One region of the Sporosarcina sp. FSL K6-5500 genome, then DNA from elsewhere that is predicted to be linked to it. Evidence: riboswitches for the same ligand, from Rfam matches in the RefSeq annotation. Region 1 holds a riboswitch; each other region holds the start of a gene.

What was found. Region 1 has a riboswitch for S-adenosylmethionine ahead of MKX62_RS10510 (MFS transporter). Riboswitches for the same ligand answer to the same signal wherever they lie in the genome.
Region 2: another riboswitch for S-adenosylmethionine. It lies ahead of MKX62_RS14765 (methionine ABC transporter ATP-binding protein); the one in region 1 lies ahead of MKX62_RS10510 (MFS transporter).
Region 3: another riboswitch for S-adenosylmethionine. It lies ahead of metK (methionine adenosyltransferase); the one in region 1 lies ahead of MKX62_RS10510 (MFS transporter).
Region 4: another riboswitch for S-adenosylmethionine. It lies ahead of MKX62_RS06290 (O-acetylhomoserine aminocarboxypropyltransferase/cysteine synthase family protein); the one in region 1 lies ahead of MKX62_RS10510 (MFS transporter).

The regions. Positions count from the first base shown of each region.
Region 1 covers NZ_JBBOTP010000001.1:2,221,771-2,227,587, forward strand. The annotation lists gene MKX62_RS10485 (winged helix-turn-helix transcriptional regulator) at 1-147, opposite strand, end outside; gene MKX62_RS10490 (pirin family protein) at 432-1,274, shown strand; gene MKX62_RS10495 (flavin reductase family protein) at 1,373-1,870, shown strand; gene MKX62_RS10500 (hypothetical protein) at 2,070-2,387, opposite strand; partial or broken gene MKX62_RS10505 (hypothetical protein) at 2,523-2,732, opposite strand; gene MKX62_RS10510 (MFS transporter) at 2,855-4,312, opposite strand; SAM riboswitch class I at 4,395-4,505, opposite strand; gene MKX62_RS10515 (5-methyltetrahydropteroyltriglutamate--homocysteine S-methyltransferase) at 4,534-5,652, opposite strand; gene metC (cystathionine beta-lyase) at 5,699-5,817, opposite strand, start outside.
Region 2 covers NZ_JBBOTP010000001.1:3,066,473-3,072,289, reverse strand. The annotation lists gene MKX62_RS14775 (MetQ/NlpA family ABC transporter substrate-binding protein) at 96-908, opposite strand; gene MKX62_RS14770 (methionine ABC transporter permease) at 926-1,597, opposite strand; gene MKX62_RS14765 (methionine ABC transporter ATP-binding protein) at 1,587-2,600, opposite strand; SAM riboswitch class I at 2,706-2,816, opposite strand; gene MKX62_RS14760 (pyridoxal phosphate-dependent aminotransferase) at 3,319-4,488, shown strand; gene MKX62_RS14755 (GNAT family N-acetyltransferase) at 4,782-5,633, opposite strand.
Region 3 covers NZ_JBBOTP010000001.1:2,757,229-2,763,045, forward strand. The annotation lists gene pckA (phosphoenolpyruvate carboxykinase (ATP)) at 1-1,544, opposite strand, end outside; SAM riboswitch class I at 1,727-1,844, shown strand; gene metK (methionine adenosyltransferase) at 2,034-3,230, shown strand; gene MKX62_RS13270 (gamma carbonic anhydrase) at 3,533-4,045, opposite strand; gene MKX62_RS13275 (alpha/beta hydrolase) at 4,165-4,953, shown strand; gene MKX62_RS13280 (histidine phosphatase family protein) at 4,996-5,589, shown strand; gene MKX62_RS13285 (methyl-accepting chemotaxis protein) at 5,774-5,817, shown strand, end outside.
Region 4 covers NZ_JBBOTP010000001.1:1,379,489-1,385,305, forward strand. The annotation lists gene MKX62_RS06280 (homoserine dehydrogenase) at 1-353, opposite strand, end outside; gene MKX62_RS06285 (hypothetical protein) at 311-1,177, opposite strand; gene MKX62_RS06290 (O-acetylhomoserine aminocarboxypropyltransferase/cysteine synthase family protein) at 1,209-2,498, opposite strand; SAM riboswitch class I at 2,624-2,739, opposite strand; gene MKX62_RS06295 (glycerol-3-phosphate acyltransferase) at 2,885-3,520, shown strand; gene MKX62_RS06300 (aspartate aminotransferase family protein) at 3,583-4,941, opposite strand; gene MKX62_RS06305 (CoA-acylating methylmalonate-semialdehyde dehydrogenase) at 4,982-5,817, opposite strand, start outside.

The DNA.
Region 1 (5,817 bases):
TTGGGTAATCCCTGGCATTAATCTTTTTAATTCACTAAACCTCTGTGTTCCTTCAGTAAATAAATGCAGTAAAATGATTGGTTTCCATTTACCTACCAAGATACCTAAAGCTTCGTCAACTTTACATAGTTCAGGCTTTATCCCCATAATAACCTCCATTAGTATCTTTTTGTATACTATAGCACTTTGAAGTGTGTACTTCACATTTTGGTGAATTTATTCCATAATAACATATATAGTGATCCATTACTATTCGGTAAAATTTAGCTATATATGCTGAACAAATGAACACCTTTCTAAACTTTGCGAAAGAGCCTTGCAAGGGGCAGCTGAAGCCTGTCTTAGGACGGGGCACTCCTTAGCACCGTTGCTAATACAATGGGATCTTTTAATTCAACATATACAACCAAAAACAGAAGGAGGAATTTAATATGAATAATAAATCGGTCTTTTCAAGGGGAATCAGAAGTGTAAGGGATGTCGTTTATCAGGAACACTCGCCAACTCATAAAGTAGGATTGGTCATTGAACCGGGAAACTGGGAAGAAGTCGATCCATTTCTATTGATGGCTGAAGACTTTTTCGTGCGTGGAACATTTGGCATGCATCCACACCGTGGTATTGAAACTGTTACGTACGTCATTGATGGGACGCTAGAACACTTTGACAATAAGACTGGGGGAGGAGAACTACATCCAGGAGACGTTCAATGGATGACAGCGGGTAAAGGAATCATTCATACAGAGGATCCGGCTGTTGGGGAAACGGTTCAATCCCTGCAACTGTGGGTCAATCTTCCAAGTGATAAAAAAATGACGGAACCGCGTTACCAGAACATGCGTGCACAAGATATGTCGGTCCGTCATGAAGACGGCGCTACGATACGTGTCTTTTCCGGTTCTTCGGAAGGTGTTACGGCTGACACGAAAAATCACGTGCCTGTTACGATGGTTGAATTGATCATTGAACCCGGTACCACTGTTACACAGGACCTTCCCGGCAGTTACAATGGATTTCTGTATATAATAGAAGGAATAGGGACATTTGGCAGTGAAAGCGTGGAGGGGAAGAAGGGGCAGGTTCTCTGGTTGGAACGTGGAACAGATGAAGAACAAACTGAAGTGAAGATTCACGCAGAAGAGAAACTGCATATCATGTTATATGCAGGTAAGCCTGTCGGAGAAAAAGTAGTAGCTCGCGGCCCGTTTGTGATGAATTCAGAAGAAGAGATTATGCAGGCCTATAAAGATTACAGAGAAGGAAGATTCGAGTGAACATGTACCAGTGAATTTAGTGCGGAATCACAAAGTATGAAATATTCTAATAGATTTGATATGATTTTAAGTGAAATAAGAAAATGGGAGTTGCTGATATGGGAAGTAAGATAGAGCAGGTAGCGAGTTTTAAAGAAGCAATGGGGAATTACCCGACGGGAGTCACTGTCGTTACAGCATTTGATGCAGATAAAAAACCGATGGGATTAACGGTCAATTCATTTGCATCGGTATCATTAGAGCCTTTACTAATTTTATGGTCCATTGATAAAAGAGTATCCACTTATAGTGACTTTCTAGATGCTGAAAAATTTTCGGTGAATATTTTGGCAGCAGATCAAAGTGAGTTATGTACGTTATTCTCGAGCAGGGTTGCTGATCGATTTAGTCAATGTGATTGGAAAGAATCGGATTTAAACCTACCAGTACTTTCAAATTCGCTTGCGGTTTTACAATGTAAGACGGTGCAACAAATTGAAGCTGGAGATCATACGATATTAATAGGCGAAGTATTAGATATTCAGAATGAAAGTAAAGAACCTCTTCTGTATCACCGTAGAACTATAGGTGCAATTCCAGAAGAATTTTATAGCTGACAGTGTCTATACAATCTTCAGTGTAGAAAGGCGTGTCATCAGTTTAATCTACTGATGACACGCCTTTTTTTCTTGAAAAAGAGGCTCTGTAAAAGTTTAATGTTGATATAGGAAAAAATTAGAACTTCCAATTATCCAGAAGTTCTAATTCGTAGTACAGTCTTCTTATACTAAGGTACCCATTTATGGAAAATAATTGTTAGGGATAAATTTCTTCTTTTTTGCTATAAATTTCATAAGCAAAATAGCCAACTAATAAACCTATCCCAGGTCCCCAAGCAATTGCAGATAGTAAGGGAATTAGGGAAAATATGTTTAAAAGTACAGCAATAGCGAATCCAATCATCATTCCGAATGGTATTAAACTATCTAATAAATTTTGAGCACTTTTTGACTTTTTCTTACCAAGCGTGCCTTTCTTATACTTATGTTTCATTCTTAGAATTACAAATACTGCAATTCCACCCACTATTACAATAGGTAGTAAAATACGCACAAATTCCAAAGTTGAGCCCATATTATAATCCCTCCTTTCTTTTGCTTTTGAATTGATTCAATTTTAACATAGTTTATTCCATTAAATGGTCCGTTAGTTGAATAAGAACTACTTTTTATAGTGCGAATCCTATATATGTTGACATAAAGAATCCACTCAACAACGCTCGGCTACCCCTATGAGGCGCCTTCGCTGGAGATTATATAGAACCATTAGTTCAACATATATAGGTGCATCATAGGTTTCTGTATTTTGTGTTAGATTTCCTCTGATAATCAAGTCATTCAAAGTGACTTCATTTCTCTGATATTGGCTACTTTCTAATACTTGAAACCAAGTGAGATAGTTGTTCAAATATTTAGTTGCAGATCACCTGGAATAGTGTCTAGCCCCACGAGCCATTGCCGCAGAACATCGCGATCTTAGCCTGCCTACTTCCTTTGATTGAATTATGCCTGTTGCATCTTAAAGGGCATCTTGCGCTTTTCTCAAGCCAAGGATACAACGTTCTTGCGGACCGCCTTACTGGAGATGGCTAGCACTAGAACTAGGCCCGCCGCCATTAATGCGCCATCGAGTAGAAGTGGCAAGCCCCAGCTGCCGGTGTTATCTCGAATGACTCCGGAGACGACAGGTGAGAGAACTGCTCCGATTTCTCCAATCAAATTGAGCATTCCAAACATGGATCCTCTGCTTTTTTCGGGCGTCAAATCGGAAGCCAGAGCATGTGCCACCGGTTGCAATGCAAAAAAGAATAATCCGGAGACAAACAAAATGACAGACATAACGATGGGGTTGTTATTGCCCATCATGACATAGACTGCAAATATAAAAATAGTTACAGTCAGTACAGCGGTTAGTACAGCAAGGACGTTACGTCGCCCATTTGGACGATTGGCCACTATGTCAGAAATTTTGCCGCCAAGAGGAAAACCAATGATTCCGGCCAAACCATTAAACGATGCAATCAAAGCGGCAGCCATTAACGCACCGCCACCGAAATCTTTGACGATAGAGACGGACCAAAATCCGTAAAACCATAGATGCCACATGATAGGGATAAAGAACAAGTACAATAAGAAAAGATTCTTATTCGCTATTAACGGTTTTATTTCAGACTTCTTCGTTGTGTATAAATAAAGTATTAAGAGCGGACAAAGTGCAACAAGAATGACCGCAATCGCGATAGAGGATAGACCTAGTTTGACGGAAAAGTAATAGATGCCCATCACTATGACAAGAAAAACGGCTGAGTACATGGACATGTACAATAGCCCTTTGCCAAACTGTGCTTTAATACCAGGTGAAGACAAATCTACAGAAGCACTTGAATCGTTTTTGGGCTTCATATATTTAAATAGTAGGAGTGCAATAATGAGTGTAATTGTTCCGGTCACGAAAAAAGGAAAGCGCCAAGCCCCTTCACCCATAAATGGTTCTGCGACTGTAATAAGATAAGGGACGCCAAGTGTGCCTGCTGTCAGACCAACAGAAAGTCCGGTAAGCGCCACGCCCATTCCTAATCCAATTTTTTCAGGAGGTGTATGATAGGCAATATAAGAGCGGTCATTCGAATAAAAAACGCCTTCGCCTAGCCCGAGTAGGACTCGGAAAAGAATAAATGCAACAAGGCCCCCCACCAAACCTGTTAATAAAGTGGCGATTCCAGCCCAAACAATACTTAAAATGATAATAGCACGATAGCCAAACCTGTCCCCAAAGTAGCCACCAGGAAATTGCATTAACATAAAACCGGCAAAAAATAAACTACCAATCAATCCGCCAATTCCATGGGGGTTTGCCACGTCTGCAAAAAAAGAAACTTCATTTTCAATCATATATGTAATGATCGGCCCAGTTGCAACCCGGTCAACGTAAGAAACAAACCAACCTAAAAATAACAAGCCCCAAATCGTATGATACCTTTGCAAGCCTTCCTTTTTCATTCCTCACACATCCAATTCTATTGTTAATAAAACAAAATGCCCCTCCACTGTGTTAGTAGAGAGGCATTCGAGAGAAAATACCCTCTCATTTTCCAAAGCATAGTGCTTTGCAGGAATTAGCACCTTATCAACATGATTGTTGAATGGTTGCCGGGTTTCATAGGGCCAGCCCCTCCACCGCTCTTCATAAGAGTTTTATTAGCCTATTTAATTTGTAAAGGTTACTGCCAAACGTCTTGCGCGATAGTTACAACATGACGAACTTTTTCCCATTGTTGTTCTTCAGTTAACTGATTACCTTCTTCTGTTGATGCGAAGCCGCATTGTGGGCTTAAGCATAGTTGATCTAAAGGAACATACTTTGTGGCCTCTGCTATTCTTGCTTTAAGCTGTTCAGGGGCCTCTAATTCGCCGAATTTAGAGGTGATCAAGCCTAATACGACGAAAAGGTCAGGGCGATTGACATGGCGCAACGGTTCAAAACTGCCGGAGCGTTCGTCGTCAAACTCAAGGAAAAGACCGTCAACATCTAATCCGCCGAAAATTGTTTCGGATACATCCTCGTAGCCACCACTAGAAAAATAGGTCGATTTGAAGTTGCCGCGGCAAATATGCATCGTCACGAGCAAGTCGGCAGGCCTTTTCGCGATGGATTCATTGATGGCCCGTGCGGATAGTTGTACAAGTTTGTCAGGATCTTGCCCCTTCGCTTTCAATGTTTCCCTTCCTTCTTCCGACAAGAAGGAAGCCCATGACGTGTCATCGATTTGAAGATAACGACATCCCTCATCGTACAGTGCTTGAATTACGTCTTGATAGGCAGTAACCAAGTCATCAAATAATTCTTCATCATTTGCATAGATGCCTTCTTCGAATGTCGCTCTGTGAATCAGCATATTCGGGCTTGGAATCGTGAATTTTGCAACTGCATTACCTGCGATGCTTTTCAGGAACTTGAAGTGTTCAATCATGTAATGGTCGCTAAACCCAATTTTTCCTGTCACTCTAATGCCGTGTGCTTTCGTTACAACACCATTGAATTGGAGTCCTTTATCTGTTTCGAAAAACTCAACGCCGTCAAAGCCAGAAAGGAAGTCAAAATGCCACCATTTCCGGCGGAATTCTCCGTCTGTCACAGAAATTAGTCCAGCTTCTTTTTGTTTTTCGACGAGCTTTGTAATTTCTTCGTCTTCGATTGTGCGTAATTCCTCGGCAGTGATATCACCGGTTTCTCTTTGCAAACGAGCCTGCTTTAGGCGTTCTGGTCTTAAAAAGCTCCCGACGTGATCTGCTTTAAATGGTGCTTTCGTCAAAGTTTGTTCGGCTATAGGTTTTGTCAATTTAAATTCCTTCTTTCCAATATAATAATGTTTTCTTTAATGGTACTTAATTAGGTATGGCAACTTTTTCACTTGTTTTAATCAAGGCTTGATCAAAATCGGCAATCAAGTCATCGACATGCTCGAGTCCAACAGAAAAACGTAGCAGACCATCGGTAATACCAC
Region 2 (5,817 bases), 840 kb from region 1:
CTGTCCAGATTTTATAATTTCCTAGGCAGGAAGAACAAAAAAAGCTGACGTAACCGTAATGGTCTCGTCAGCTTTTTGACGTTGCTAGTTAGATTTTACTTCATCCACTCTGGTTTACCAAAGCCTTCAAAATCTGAATCAATTACTTTTTCAAATTCTGCTGATTCTACTATTTCAATAATATCTTTAGCAAATTGCTTATCAATGTTTTCCGTTTTTACTGCAACTACGTTTCTGTATATATCAAGCATGTCCTCTAGTGCTAGCGCATCTAATAAATTCATACTTGCAGCCAAGGCAAAGTTTCCAGGAACTGCCGCTAAATCAGTACCGTCAACTGAACGTGGAAGCTGACCCGCTTCGATTGGCTGAAACACCAAGTTCTTCTTATTCATTGTTACATCTTTTTCAGATACTTTTAGCACTTCTGCATTTGGATCTAATTCAATTAGACCTTCATCCTGTAACACTAAAAGGGCGCGGGCTCCATTAACAGGATCGTTTGGAATGGTAACTTTTGCTCCATCCTCAATAGCTTCAATTGTCTTAAATTTATTCGAATAAATGCCCATTGGAGCTGTTGGTACGATAATAAGTGGTGATAATTCAGCTTCCGTTTCTTTAACGACATTTTCTAAATAAGTCGTGTTTTGGAACAGGTTTGCATCAATATCGCCACTTGCCAGGGCATTGTTCGGCTGAATATAATCACTAAACTCAATTAGTTCAACTTTATATCCCTTTTCTTCAAGTCCAGGAATAATCGCCTTTTTCAACATATCACTATATGGTCCAGCGGTTGCACCAATTTTCACAGATTTTTCATCCGAAGCTTTTTCTTTGCCACCACAAGCAGCTAGTGCGGTTCCAACTACAAGTACTAATACAACTAATAGAAACTTTTTCATAATTTTCTCTCTCCCCATCATCGTTTATCAATTACTTTTGAAATCCGATCTCCTGCAAACTGAATTACTTGTACAAATAGTATTAATATCACCACGGTCACTACCATTATTGTATTGTCGTAACGATAGTAGCCGAATCGAATTGCTAAATCCCCGATTCCGCCACCACCAACAACACCAGCCATTGCTGAATAGGCGACTAAACTAATTACTGTAAGTGTCACGCCTTGAATAATACTTGTTTTTGCTTCAGGCAATAGTACATCTTTGATAATCATCCACGGAGTTGCACCAACAGCGATTGCAGCTTCGATAACACCTTTATCAATCTCTCTTAGTGAAGTCTCCACAATTCTTGCGAAAAAAGGGATTGCTGCCGCAGATAATGAAACACTAGCAGCCCCAGGGCCAATCGGAGTACCTACTATTAAAATCGTTAAAGGGATTAACGCGACGAGTAAAATAATAAACGGCACAGAACGGACCATATTGACGATAAAGCCAATAACTGAGTTCAATGCCCGATTTTCTAAAAATAAGCCTTTATCGGTAGTGAACAGCAAAATCCCTAGCGGAAGCCCAATAACAAGTGCGATAACGAGAGAAATACTTATCATATAAAGTGTTTCCCCAAATGCTTTTGTAATATCAGGCATTAACTCTATAACGTGTTGTAAATCAATTCCCATTGTCAATTACCTCCACTTGAGCAGCTCGTGATGACATATAGGCAATTGCCTTTTCTATTTCGTCATCCTCGCCTTTTAGTTCCATCAGGAAAGTACCGAGTGGCCTTTCTTGAATATATTCAATGGAGCCGTGTAGGAAATTACCTTGTATAGTAAATTGCTGCACAGTATCTGAGATAATTCCATCGCCTGCGACATCACCTTTAAACATGACTTTGACCAGTTTGCCCGTGCACTTGCTCAAAATCATTGACGGCACATCAAATGACACAACACTACTAATAAATTCTTTCGTCAATTCTTCTTGAGGATCTGAAAATATATCATATACTTGTCCTTCTTCAATCACTTTTCCATCTTGCATAATTGCCATGCGATCACAAATTTCTTTCACGACATTCATCTCATGTGTTATTAGAACGATTGTAATCTTCAATTCTTTATTTATTTTCTTCAACAGCCTTAAAATAGATAGCGTCGTATTTGGATCTAATGCAGATGTTGCTTCATCACACAGTAACACTGAAGGATTATTCGCTAGTGCTCGGGCAATACCTACCCGCTGCTTCTGGCCACCACTCAGCTGCGCAGGATAAACATCCCGTTTATCAGAGAGGCCAACCATTTCTAGTAAGTCCGTTACCCGAGCGTTTATTTTATTGGCAGGCGTTTTGGCTGCCCGTAAAGCAAATGCTATATTTTCATATACTGTCTTTTGGCTGATTAAATAAAAGTGTTGAAAAATCATTCCTATTTTCAGACGTGCCTGACGGAGATTATTCCCCCGTAACTTCATCAAATTTAATCCATCTACTAAGATCGTTCCGCTCGTTGGTTTTTCCAACAAATTTAGACAACGGATAAGAGAACTCTTCCCTGCACCTGAGTAACCTACGATTCCGAAAATTTCTCCTGTGTTAATGTCGAGTGAGACATTATCAACACCAGTCACGATTCTCTCTTTTGTTTTGTATACTTTTGATACGTTTTGAATTTGAATCATGCAATTCTCCTCTTTCTATAAATAGAAGTACGAAATCTCAGATGTCTGACCATATAAAAATGCTTCTCTCATATATGAAAGAAGCACCGAAAATAAAAAGGTTTCAGCTCATCTTTCAGAATGAAATTCACTCTGTAGGAGTTAGCACCTTCCTTACATTACGCAAGGGGTTGCTGGACGTCATCGGGCCTATCCCTCAGTCTCTCTTGATAAGTACCATTATGTAATTATTTTGATTGATAAGTTTCATATTAGTATGTCTCAATAAGATTGTCAACATAATATGTTCTGATATATAACAATTTATTATCATTTTCATTTCATTCCATGTATACTGACAATAAGAAAAGCGGAAGGCGCCGTCTAGACGCGACAGGCATAAGTCAATCCAGGGGAAGGCAGTCTAAGAGCGCGACGTCCTGTCGCAACGACTGCATACCTGCATCCTTGCAGGCACGACGTGGCGCTCTTTGCCACATAGCTGGATTGCTTTTCAAGGAACCTAGCCTAAGTACGCCGCGTCCTGCGGCAATGGCTAGGTGACCCACTTCCTGTGGGCCTCCGAGCGGCTGGCTCCTGGAGCTAGACAATAAGAAAAGCGCAAGCGCCTTGGTAGACCCGACAAGCGCTGGAGTCTAGACATTGCTCCAAGTGAAAAACTTATACTATCTTACTCTTTTACAATAAAGATTGGATTACATAGAAGAGAGGTTATTACATGGCACTATCAAATCGACTCAAGAACCTACCACCGCACTTTTTCGCATCACTTGTTCGAAACGTACAAGAAGCACTTTCTGAAGGACGCGACGTTATTAACTTGGGGCGTGGAAATCCCGATCAACCGACACCTCCACATATTATAAAAGCACTCCAAGAAGCAGTCGAAGATCCAACAACACATGGATACTCCCCTTTCAGAGGGACTGCCGAATTAAAACAGGCTGTTGCTGACTTTTATAAACGAGAATACGATGTTCATATTGATCCTAAAACAGAGGTAGCGATTCTATTTGGAACAAAACCTGGATTGGTCGAGTTACCCCTCGCGATTATGAACGAAGATGAATTACTTTTATTGCCGGATCCGGGATATCCCGATTATTTATCGAGTGTAAGCTTAGCCAATATTAAATACGATTTAATGCCATTACTTGCAGAAAACGATTTTTTACCTGATTACTCTGCTCTTTCCGATGAACAAAAGAAGCAAGCAAAATTAATGTATTTGAACTATCCAAATAACCCAACAAGCGCAACAGCCACACTTCCATTTTTCGAAGAAACGATTGCTTTGGCAAAAGACAATGATATTGCAATTTTGCATGACTTTGCCTATGGTGGAATCGGTTTTGACGGTGCGAAACCTGTCAGTTTCCTGCAAGCAGAAGGTGCAAAAGAAGTTGGAATTGAAATGTACACATTGTCAAAAACGTATAATATGGCGGGATGGCGGGTCGGTTTTGCCATCGGTAATGCCGATATTATCGAAGCAATCAGCTTATTGCAGGATCATTTATTCATAGATATATTCCCAGCAATTCAGCGCGCAGCAACAGAGGCATTATCGGGAAGCCAGGATTGTGTGGATGAGCTCGTTTCACTTTACGAAAGCCGCCGGAATGTCTTAATTTCCGAATGTAAACGAATCGGTTGGGATGTCATCGCGCCCGCTGCATCTTTCTTCGCTTGGTTACCTGTACCAGAAGGATATACAAGCGAATCATTCACCAAGTTACTATTAGACAAAGCAGACATTGCCGTAGCACCGGGCCATGCTTTTGGAAGGTATGGTGAAGGGTATATACGTGTTGGCTTATTGGAAAGTGAAGACCGTTTAAAAGAAGCAGTTGCACGAATTGAAAAACTCGATATTTTTTCACGATAAAATAATTTAATTTGAATTTCATATCAAAAAAGCCAGGAGTTTTCTATTCTTGGCTTTTTTGACATGAAATATTCTTAGTTCGTTAGAAACATTGAAAAGAGCGAATATCATTTGGACTTATCACATGATGGATCCAGCCACGCCTTCTTCTCTGTACTTTCCAGCTAGTTATTGTGATTGTTTGTGTCATATTTATCTTCTAGTTTCGGAATTAATTTTTCCCATATCAGATATTTTCATATAAATTTCGATCAACTATGTGATTCAGATTTCCTATAAAGATCACACCTTTTTCATTTCAAGCTAAATCCAATCTGTATAGAATCTGCAATTCTCTTGTAGCCGATCTCTTGGTAGATTTTATTTGCTGTCGGATTCATCAAATCAGTGTAAAGCACACAAAAATCATATTTTTTTAGAAGTTCCTTTGTTCCAGCTGCTACCATCGTCCGCGCGTAGCCTTTCTTTCGCTCTTCCTTTGGTGTAAATACAAGGGAGACAGTTACGCCATGATTTGTCGGTCGGGCTTTTTTCATCATGGAAACTACTTTGCCATTATCCTCCCACAAAAATACTTCCTGTTCGGCTACAAATGATGCAACTCGACTTTTCACATCTTCCACTGCTGTTAGCGGAAGTCCTGCATCTTCCTCAAACAAGTTGAACCACATCTCAATGAGTGAACAATCATCCGTATTTGCCAAACGCCAAGAGCCTGGACTGTGTTCAAGTGTTTCATCTATATTATCTAATCGATACAATCCCTGGTCCATCATCAATTGAGGATACACACTTGTTTTCACTTCCCATTTCTTACTGAAGAGGAATGCCCACGGTTTTAAACCTATGATGGAACTAATTTCAATTTTAAGTTCCAATAGGTTTCTTATTAACAAATCCATACATTCTTCCAAACGGCTTTCATCCGTAAAAATTAGGTTTAACGGATGTGGATAGGTCATTTGAAATAAGGCTAGCACCTGCCCCTCCTCTTCAATCGTCGCCATAAACGGCTTCTCGTATCGGCCAGCTTTAATTGCCTGCAATACACCGAAAAAAAGACTGTATACATCTTCCCTTTTACCTAAAACAGGTTCAGCTTTCAATGCAAATTTTTGCACATCTTGATAACGTCTAAACTCCATCCCCACACCCCATTCACATAAAAATAATAAACATCGAAATATTATAACAATTCTACCACATTTAACCTATATGCTGTGACTCTGATTGAAATCCATTGGTTAGTGGAAAGCTCTCCTTATTGCACTGGAAATTATAAAGCTTCCCTGGGGATAATCTGCAAATGGGCCTAGAATGTTGCCACAG
Region 3 (5,817 bases), 540 kb from region 1:
ATACCGAATTTTTTAAAGTTTTCATGGAACATGTTTGCCAATTCATTTGCTTTTACATCGTATGCTTCGCCGTCTGCCCATGCATTGCGCGGGTTCAACACTTCTGTTGGAACACCATCAATGAATGTAGGCATTTCGAGGCCGAATACGCCGTTAGTTTCTGTTTCAATGTTGTTCAATTCTCCAGCAAGAGCTGCCTGTACCATAGTGCGTGTGTATTTAAGATCCATACGCTTACCAACGCCGTAGACACCGCCAGTCCAGCCTGTGTTAACAAGGAATACTTGTGCATCATGTTCATCAATTTTCTTCCCAAGCATTTCAGCGTATACTGTCGCTGGAAGTGGAAGGAAAGGTGAACCGAAGCACGTTGAGAACGTTGCTTCAGGTGATGTGATACCACGCTCAGTTCCGGCAAGCTTCGAAGTGAACCCGCTTAGGAAGTGATACATTGCTTGTTCTTTTGTTAACTTCGAGATTGGAGGTAGTACGCCAAACGCATCTGCCGTTAAGAATACAATCGTTTTCGGATGACCAGCAACAGAAGGGTCAACGATGTTATCAATTGCTTGGATAGGATAAGCTGCACGCGTGTTTTCAGTTAATGAACCATCATCGTAGTCAGGAATGCGTGTTTCCGGATCGACGACAACGTTTTCTAGTACGGAACCAAAACGAATTGCACCAAAAATTTCAGGTTCTTTTTCTTGTGATAAATTAATACATTTTGCATAGCAACCGCCTTCGATATTGAAGACACCAGTGTCAGACCAGCCATGCTCGTCATCGCCGATTAATTTACGGTTTGCATCTGCCGAAAGTGTTGTTTTACCTGTTCCAGAAAGACCGAAGAATAGGGCAACATCGCCGTCTTCACCAACGTTTGCTGAACAGTGCATTGGCATAATTCCATTTTCTGGTAGTAAGTAGTTCATGATTGAGAAGATTGATTTTTTCATTTCGCCAGCGTATTCAGTTCCACCGATAAGAACAATACGTTTTTCCATTGATACGATAATGAATGTCTCTGAATTCGTACCATCGACCACAGGATCAGCTTTAAATGAAGGAGCCGAAACGATTGTGAATTGTGATTCATGTTGTACTAGTTCTTCTTCAGTTGGGCGGATGAACAAGTTGTGAACAAACAGGTTATGCCAAGCAAATTCATTCACAACTTGAATGGATAGTCGTGAAGCTGGATCTGCGCCTGCAAAACCTTTGAAGACGAACAGTTCGTCTTTTGTTCTCAAATGAGTGATTACTTTATTATATAATGAATCGAAAATTTCAGAAGAGATTGGACGATTGACGTTGCCCCAATCGATTTTGTCTTTGGAGGACGCTTCCTCAACAATGTATTTGTCCTTAGGTGAACGACCTGTATATTTGCCTGTCTGAGCTGTAACCGCTCCGTCTGATGTCAATTGAGCTTCACCACGTGAAATCGCTTTTTCAACAAGTTGTGGAACTGAAAGTTGAACTTTTACATTTTTCCCAGAAAGAAGTTTGTTGAGGTCATCACTAATTTTCGCAGATATCATAAGTATGTACCGTCCTTTGCATATAGTCCCAATCAATTGGGTGTCATCACATTATTGAATTAGTATAACACATTAAGAATAATAATCTATACTAATTCAAACCTCAAGGATTTATACGCAAAATGGGTAAAAAGATTTGACATGCAACAAGATTTTTCGTAGCATATATAGTTGAACGGATACTCTTATCCCGAGCTGGTGGAGGGGTCAGGCCCTATGAAACCCGGCAACCTGCACAGACGTTTTGTCTGCGCGAAGGTGCCAAACCTGTAGCAAGGCACAGTCCTTGTATGATAAGAGTGAAAGGTGCTTATGAAATCATGCCTTTCCTCATGTATTATTACGTGAGCGAAGGGCTTTTTATATGATATCGCCCTTAATCCTCGTGTATAGAGCTCGCAATGGCTTGTAGTCTTTTCATTTAGAAAAGACTCTACATGGGACATATGAGTACCGTATCAATCTCGTAGGATATAAGGAGGAAATAACATGACAAATCGCCGACTATTTACTTCAGAATCGGTAACTGAAGGACACCCGGACAAAATGTGTGACCAAATTTCGGATGCTATTCTAGATGCTATATTGGCAGAAGATCCAAATGCACGTGTTGCATGTGAAACGACAATTACAACAGGACTTGTCCTCGTTGCAGGAGAAATTACTACGACAACATATGTCGATATCCCGAAAGTTGTGCGTGAAACTGTTAAAGAAATTGGTTATGTACGCGCGAAATACGGATTTGATTGGGAAACATCTGCAGTTTTGACTGCGATCGATGAACAATCAGCCGACATCGCTGCAGGCGTTGACCAGGCACTTGAAGCGCGTGAAGGTTCGATGACAGATGATGAACTTGAAGCAATTGGAGCTGGTGACCAAGGTTTGATGTTCGGTTACGCTTGTAATGAAACACCGGAACTGATGCCGTTACCAATTAGCCTAGCTCATAAATTATCATTCCGACTTGCACAAGTACGCAAAGATGAAACCCTTACGTATCTGCGTCCAGATGGAAAAACACAAGTGACTGTTGAATATGATGAAAACAATAAACCAGTACGCATCGATACAATTGTTATTTCAGCGCAACATCACCCTGAAATAACACTTGAGCAAATTCAGCGTGATATTAAAGAATTCGTCATAAACCCGGTTGTACCAACTGATTTAATCGATGAAGACACGAAGTACTTCATCAACCCAACTGGCCGCTTCGTAATAGGGGGACCTCAAGGAGATGCAGGTCTTACTGGCCGTAAAATCATCGTTGACACGTACGGTGGTTATGCGCGTCATGGCGGCGGTGCGTTTTCTGGGAAAGATGCGACGAAAGTGGACCGCTCGGCTTCATATGCGGCACGTTATGTTGCGAAGAACATTGTCGCTGCAGGACTTGCAGATCGATGTGAAGTGCAACTTGCTTATGCAATCGGTGTTGCACAACCTGTATCGATTTCTATCGATACATTTGGAACAGGCACAGTCGAGGAAAGTAAACTTGTTGAGCTTACGCGTGGACTGTTTGACCTTCGTCCAGCAGGCATCATCAAAATGCTTGATCTGCGCCGCCCAATTTATAAACAAACAGCTGCATACGGTCACTTCGGCCGTACAGACATTGATCTACCGTGGGAACAAACGGATAAAGCTGATGCATTGAAAGAGTTAGCAGGGAAATAATGTAGTGTAAACACTGAAAGGCAGGATTTCCCTGTTTTTTGGTGTTTTTTCTGTTTAGGATGTTTGATTTAGCGGGCGTCATAGAGTGTAGCGAATCTGTCGTACACTCTCATCACAGGAGCTATAAACAAATGATACAATTGTTATAAAGTGAAACCTGATCGGAGAGGAGAGAGCGTCGGGCTATGAGTTTAATAGGTTTGTTACTACTGGTTGGGGTTGTTGCGTTATTTGTGTTAATTGGTTTAGTAATCTTTTTATTTATAAAAAAATAAGAGCTGCCTTCAAAGGCAGCTCTTTTATTACTGTTGTAAATTCTTGTAATACTGCCCTTTTTCGGCATACTCCTGAACAATCCGTTCCATGTCCGCACGATCGTCGTCATTCAGCTCACGCACGACTTTTGCTGGCGACCCGAGTGCTAGCGTATTCGGGGGAATCTTCTTACCAGGCGGCACGAGACTGCCTGCGCCAATGAATGCCCCTTCGCCAATTTCAGCACCGTCCAAAACAATGGAACCCATACCGATAAGCGCTCCTTTTTTTACCGTACAACTATGTAACGTTACTTGGTGCCCAATTGTCACCTCATCTTCAAGAATAAGCGGAAACTTTGGGCTTTGATGAAGGCAGCATAAGTCTTGAATATTTACTTTACGTCCAATAATTGTTGGAGATACGTCACCCCGGATTACGGTATTAAACCAAATTGTCGATTCAGGACCAATTGTCACATCACCTGAAATCGTCGTGAAGTCGCCAATGAAAACGGACGGATCAATTACAGGCGTTTTTCCTTTATAAGGATAAATCATGATGCTCTCCTCTTTTCTTTAGGTAGTGTATAATTATCGTAACAAAGATTAGGTTTTTATTGTAGATAAATAGGGAAATATATAGATAAAAGAACTAGATAGATGAGGGGAAGATGACCATGTGGAAATGGGAAGCGGAAGGGCCACCAAAAGCTGTCGTGGCCATCGTCCATAATGTGTACGAACATCATAGTAGAAATGCATGGCTTATTCAGAAACTAAGAAACAGCGGTTTTCATGTCGTGACAGGAGATTTACCTGGACACGGGGCGGAAGGTGTCGGAAAAATTCACGATGAACAATTTGATGCCTACGCTAAATTTGTGGAAAAATTAATAGCGGTCGGTCTCGATGATAATTTACCTTTGTTCATTATTGGACATGGAATAGGTGCCACCTTCGTAATGCGTCTTTTACAGCGAAAGAAAATTGAATGCGCAGGGGCTGTTTTTAGTTCCCCATGGCTAGCATTGCGTCATCAGCCACCTAAATTTTCGAACGTATTGACAAAATTCTCGTCATCCATGAAATTGAATCATGAAATTGACATTGAGATGTTAACACGCAATAGTGATTTATATGAAGAAGCTAAGCAAGATGACTTTTATAACGATGAATTCACCGTAGCCTGGTATAAAGAGTTACAATCATTCATGAAATTGGTTGCGCAGAGTGAAAGAAGTGTTCATGATATCCCAGTGCTTATGCATATTGCGGAAGAGGATAAAATAACAGACATAGTGCTTGCTAAGAAATGGTTTATCCGACAGGAACTTTCTGAGTTTCAATATAAGCAATGGAAACGGCTGTACCATGACGTTTATCAGGAACCAGAGCGCGAGGAAGTATACTTATATACGGAATCATTTATGAATAATGTTCTAAGGTCGCTAGGGTATGTCGTATAGGGAATACTTGGAAATGGTTTGTGAGTAAATGTGAAGAGGGAGGTGTTTACGATTACGATAATTGGGTTTGTACGACATGGCGTTACCGCGTGGAATAAAGAAGGAAGGGCACAAGGAAGTACTGATGTCCCACTTGATGATGAAGGAATTGAGATGGCACACGGTGTAGCTCAAAGACTTTCTGGTGAACAATGGGATGTCATCTACACAAGTCCTTTAATTCGTGCTGCAAAAACAGCTGAAATCATCGCGGACAGTATGCCTGATATCCGTCTCTTATCGGACAATCGCTTGCGGGAATCAGGGGGTGGCCTGGTTGAAGGATTGACGGAAATGGAGCGAGTAAAAAAATGGGGGCACTCATGGAGACAGCTGGAACTCGGTTTCGAACCGCAGGAAGAAATTATTTCACGCGGACTTAATTTCATAGAGGAAATAAAAGAATTGCATCCAGATAAACGAATCTTAGTCGTCAGTCATGGAGGATTTATTGGTCGATTGATAAAAGAGCTTGTCCCTTACAAGGATTTAGCTATGGATCTGGAAAACACATCAGTCACTATTATTAAACTGCAAGAAGATCGAAACCTATGCGAGCTGTTTAATTGTACGAAACATTTACAACGTATTAAGTAAGCATTTAAAACGCCAGAGAATGGCGTTTTTTATTTTGCGTATATTTAATAAGTCGAAATACATTATATTATTTAAAATATTCTATCATTCTAGTGACTATTAGACTATAATCAAAAATATAGTCTAATGAGGTCAGAATTTATGAGTGAAGTATGTCGAATCAAAGTAGAAGGAGGTAAGTGAAATGAAATCGATTAAAGCAAAAATTATTGTCAGTGTAATAGCGTT
Region 4 (5,817 bases), 840 kb from region 1:
GCATGTTTTAGTAACGCCGGACCATGTTTCGCAAACATGGTCTTATTCGCAGTTATTATATGAAAACCTTTTTCTATTGCATCCGAAAGAAACGTATAAGCGGGTTCTTCTCCAACAATCGCCTCAAATATGAGGTCAATGTCCGGATTTAACAGGATTTCTTGAATGTCATCCGTTATCTTCGTTCCAGGTGTCGCTAGACGTTCTTTCTCCTTATCCCGGACCAAAATGGAAACAATGTCGATTGTACAGCCCATTTCCCGCTTAATCTCTTCTTTCCTTTCATTCAAAATCCTATAAATCCCTTCACCTACAGTGCCGAAGCCAAGTAGAGCGACTTTGATTGACGCCATAACGCCACCTCCATGGACTGTTTGATGATGAGTCCCCATTTTTCAAATTCCGTTAAAAAACTTTCATAGCCATGTTTTGTATTGACCAAACAATATATAGAGTTGGGAATCATATAGGCGAACGTTCGAATTTCATCCGTCGGAAACATCGGATCGTGTGTAAACGCAAACGCCACCACTTTTGCAGATATCAGGCGGGAAGCTAGTTCAACGCCTCCTCGACCACGGCCGATGTCATGCGTATTCATGGCACGGATTAAGGGGTAGAAGCTCTCCATGTCATTTCTGCTATTCCCAAAAGGAGATTCCATGTTCCCAATTTTAGTTGATTGTGGTGTCACCGCCATCGGGAAAAGAATATCCATACCCTCGGGATACATAATGCCCCATTCCAGTACACGCATGCCACCGAGCGAACCCCCGATGACCGCCCTTAATCGATTGACACCTAATACCGTCAGCGCTCTCCGTTCTGCATGCACCATATCTCGAATCGTTACTTCTGGAAATAAATTTCTATACAGCTCGCCTGTGTCCGGATTTACAGTTAACGGTCCTGTTGATCCGTCACTTCCGCCAAGTGCGTTAAAAGAGATAACGGATAATTCATTTGTATCGATACTTTTTCCTTTGCCGACAAGACCGCTCCACCAACCCGGATAGTCATCCGTTCCAACTGTCACGTGACTTCCTGTCAAGGCATGACAAACAAGTACATGGGGTGCATCCAACCTGCCCGTTCTTTCATAGGCAAGCTGTACATTTACCAAGACGACTCCTGATTCCAATACCAGATGCCCGATTTCCACTATCCCCGTCTCCACGATTGTCACGCCCTTTCTTGTCACCAAAAAATTATACTGTTACTGGTACCGCTAGTTCGATTGCTTGTGCAAGGTCTGCAATAATATCTTCCGCGGATTCAAGGCCCACCGATAGTCTAATCAATTCTTCAGTCACACCTGATTTTTTCAAGTCCTCAGGCCCAAGCTGCTGATGCGTCGTTGAAGCTGGATGGATAATTAGTGATTTTGCATCCCCAACATTCGCAACATGCGACCAGATTTTGACGTTATCAATCACGTTCCGGCCTGCATCCCGTCCACCTTTAATACCAAATACAATAATGGAACCGAAGCCGTTTTTCAAGTACTTTTTCGCAAGGTCATAAGATGGGTGATCTTCGTTGCCTGTATATGTTACCCATTCGACAGATGGATGTTTTTTCAAGAACTCCGCTACTTTAACGGCATTTTCATTATGTCTTGTCACACGCAAATGCAGTGTTTCAAGTCCTTGGAGGAAATTAAATGCACTATCTGGATCTAAGCAAGGTCCGAAGTCACGCAATAGTTGAACGCGTAGTTTAGTCGCAAATGCCGCCGCTGCTGTATCAATTCCGTAACGGAGACCATGATATGACGCATCAGGCTCTGTGAAGCCAGGAAACCTCCCTTGCGTCCAGTCAAATGTACCCGCATCAACAGCAACTCCACCGATCGTGGTACCGTGTCCGCCAATCCATTTTGTAGCGGAATGGATGACAACATCCGCACCAAATTCGATAGGATTCGAACCATATGGCGAAGCAAATGTACTATCAATAAGAAGCGGTAGACCGTTTTCATGCGCAATGTCCGCAACCGCTTCAATATCGAGTACATGAAGACTCGGGTTACCGATTGTTTCTGCGAATATTGCTTTTGTTTTATCTGTAATTGCTGCACGGAAGTTTTCAGGATCTGTTGCATCGACAAACTTTACATTGATACCGTAGCGCGGAAGTGTAGCGGCGAATAAATTATAAGTACCGCCATATAAGTTGCTTGCTGCGACAATTTCATCTCCAGCACCAGCTACGTTCAAGATAGAGAAAGCGATAGCTGCCATACCTGAGGAGAATGCAACTGCCGCCGTACCACCTTCAAGAAGCGCAATACGCTCTTCAAAAACTGCAACAGTTGGATTTGTAATTCGTGTATAGATGTTGCCTGCTTCTTGTAGTGCAAATAGTTTTTGAGCATGTTCTGTATCACGGAATACAAAAGATGAGGTTCTATGAATTGGAACTGCGCGTGAACCTGTTACAGGATCCGGTTTTTGTCCACCGTGCAGAAGAAGTGTTTCGGGTTGAAGTTTTGTCATCGTCATTACCTCCAGAGTTTTTTTAGATGGATGTGATTGTAATGGGCGGAGACGTTAGGGGTATTTTTGGAATGAAAAATAACCCCCTTCGCTTAAGAAGAGGGTTACGCTTTCGCTTATTCCTCCCCTTATCTTTCAGACCGTTCGCACGAATCTGTAGGAAGTAGCACCTTTGCAAGTTAGTCACTTGCTGGTTGCCGGGCATCGCAGGGCCTATTCCCTCCGCCGCTCTTGATAAGAGTTTGTGATATTCAGTTTTCCATCTTGTGACATAGTATAGTAGATATCTCAATACTTTGTCAATAGTTTACCGAATAATATTTCTGAAACTTGTGTCTATGTGGAATGTTACACTTAGACTACCGTTATTTTAGGAGGAACTTGATATGTGGTTATGGATTGTAGGCGTGCTCTTATGGGGATATGCAGTTGGTTGCCTGCATGGATCAGTTGTTGCGCAGAAAATATCCGGCGTTAACTTGAAAGAAACCGGTGTGAAAAATGCCGGTGCCTCGAATGCGACCATTGTTCTCGGGAAGAAGTTCGGCGCATTAGTTGCAGTAATCGATATCAGTAAAGGTGCAGGAGCTGTCTTACTTGTGCACTATTTCGCAGAAAACGCAGGATTTTCAGAAGCCTTTGTGGCTTTACTTTTATTTCTTACAGCCGCCGCAGCCGTTATTGGCCATAACTTTCCATTTTATATGAACTTTAACGGCGGAAAAGGAACAGCGACAATAATTGGTGTACTGCTTGCAATCGACTGGCAGATCGGGCTCATTGGTTTTGCATTATTTGTCGTCGTAGCGCTAGTAACAGACTTTCTCGTGTTTGGTGTGCTGATGCTCTACGTCACGCTCATCGCGATGGCAGTATTGGCAGACGGATACTGGCCAGTCGTAATAGCAACTTTGTTATTTGCAATCGCCATTTGGAAACATCTCGAGAATTTTCAGCGTATGAAAGAGCGTAGCGAGAAGCGCGTTTCAATGGTCTTTAGAAAAAATAAAACCAAAAACTGAGGACCCCTATAATTGGAGGTTCTCCGTTTTTGGTTTAGCAAGATTAAAAATCTCATCCTAACTCATGCATTTTCATTGAACACTTTCTTCATAACCGCAATAATAAAGTCCACGTCTTCATCGGTACAAGACAGCGGTGGGCTTAGCGCTAGAATATTGTTATAGCCAGCAACTGTATCGCCGTTCCTTCCAATAATAAGTCCATTCGCCTTACATTCGCCAATGATTTTCGCAACACGGGCGTTTGCAGCAGGTTCTTTCGTTTCTTTGTTCTCTACAAGTTCAATGCCTAACAAGAATCCGAGCCCGCGAATATCGCCAACAAAAGGATGATCCAATAAGCAAGCCAACTCTTTTCGAAGGCGCTCGCCAAGCTCAGCCGACCGTTCAACAAGATTTTCTCTCTCAATGATTTCAAGATTCTTCAACGCGACTGCACAAGCCGCAGGATTCCCGCCAAATGTATTAACATGCCGGAAATGACTGTTATCTTCTCCTGTATCGAACTTTTCATAAATATCTTTTCGAATAGCCGTAACCGAAAGTGGCAAGTAAGCGCTCGTTAGTCCCTTTGCCATCGTAATAATGTCCGGTTTCAACTTAAAATGCTGATGACCAAAGTCTTTCCCAGTTCTGCCGAATCCACAAATGACTTCATCAACAATTAGCAGTACACCGTGGCGTGTACAGATTTCCTGAACCTTTTCCAAGTAGATTGGATGTGGGATGAGTATACCGCCTCCTGTAATAAGCGGTTCCATAATAATCCCAGCGATTGTTTCCTTCTGTTCCCAAATGATTTTCTCTTCAAACTCTTGGGCACGTTGTATGTTGTACTCCTCAATTGACTGTCCCGCAGGTCTGCGGTAATTGTCCGGAGGGGCGATGTGCAAGAACCCCGGTGCAAGTGCCTCATACTTGTATTTCCGCAGTGCTTGCCCTGTTGCTGCCAGTGCCCCCATGGAGCTCCCATGATACGCACGATAGCGGGAAATGAATTTGTAGCGTGACGGTTCCCCATTTTGCTGATGGTATTGACGCGCAAGTTTAAACGCTACTTCGTTCGCATCGGATCCGCTGTTTGAGTAAAATATTTTATAGTCACCACCAAGCATTTCATTCAACTTTTCTGCAAGCAGAATAGCAGGCTCATGACTTTGGGTCATCGGTGCATAGGCCATCTTTTTCATCTGATCATAGGCAGCTTGCGCTAGCTCCTCACGACCATAACCGACATTCACACACCATAGTCCAGACATTCCATCTAGATAACGATTGCCATTATGATCTGTAATCCAAGCTCCTTCCCCACTCTCCACTACCATTGGTGGGTTCTTTTCATTATAGGAAGAAATATGGTGCCAAACGTTCTCCCGGTCCTTTTCAACTAATGACCCTGTAGTCTCTTTTGCTGTAGTCATCTTCTTTACCCCCTCCTAATTTCACGATTAATTTCTAGTATTAGTGACGCGCAGTCAACATTTTCTTACGTGTGTAAAACTCAATTCCGTCGCGACCATTCGCATGCAAGTCACCATAGAATGATTTTTTATAACCAGAAAACGGGAAGAACGCCATCGGAGCTGGAACACCAAGATTCACACCAAGCATCCCCGCATCAATTTCTTCTCTAAACTTCCGGATTGCACTTGCACTATCTGTAAATAAACAAGCCCCGTTTGCAAACTCTGATTTATTCGCAAGTTCGATTGCTGCATCCAATGTATCCACTCTTACAATAGATAGCACAGGAGCAAAAATCTCTTCTTTCCAAATTTTCATTTCCTGAGTGACATTATCAAAAATTGTCGGACCGACGAAATAACCGCCTTCGGAAGTAGACTTGTCTTCACGGCCATCCCGTAATAGTTTGGCGCCTTCCTCAATACCTGATTCGATGTAACCCAGTGTCTTGTCTTTATGTGAATTCCTAATAACAGGTCCAAGGAAAATCCCTTCTTCTAGTCCATTACCAATCGTCAGTTTATTCGACTCGTCTACTAATCTCTCGACAAGTTCATCTGCAATATCACCAACTGCAACGACAACCGCACAAGCCATACATCTTTCTCCAGCGGATCCGAAAGCTGCGTTAATAATATTTGTGATCGTCAAATCCATATCCGCGTCCGGCATAACGATTGTATGGTTTTTCGCGCCCGCTAATGCTTGGACACGCTTACCATTTGAAGTTCCTGTTTTATACACATACTCAGCAACCGGCTGTGAACCTACGAACGACACGGCCGGAATATCTGGATGATTGAGAATGCCATTTACGACTTCATGCGCACCAT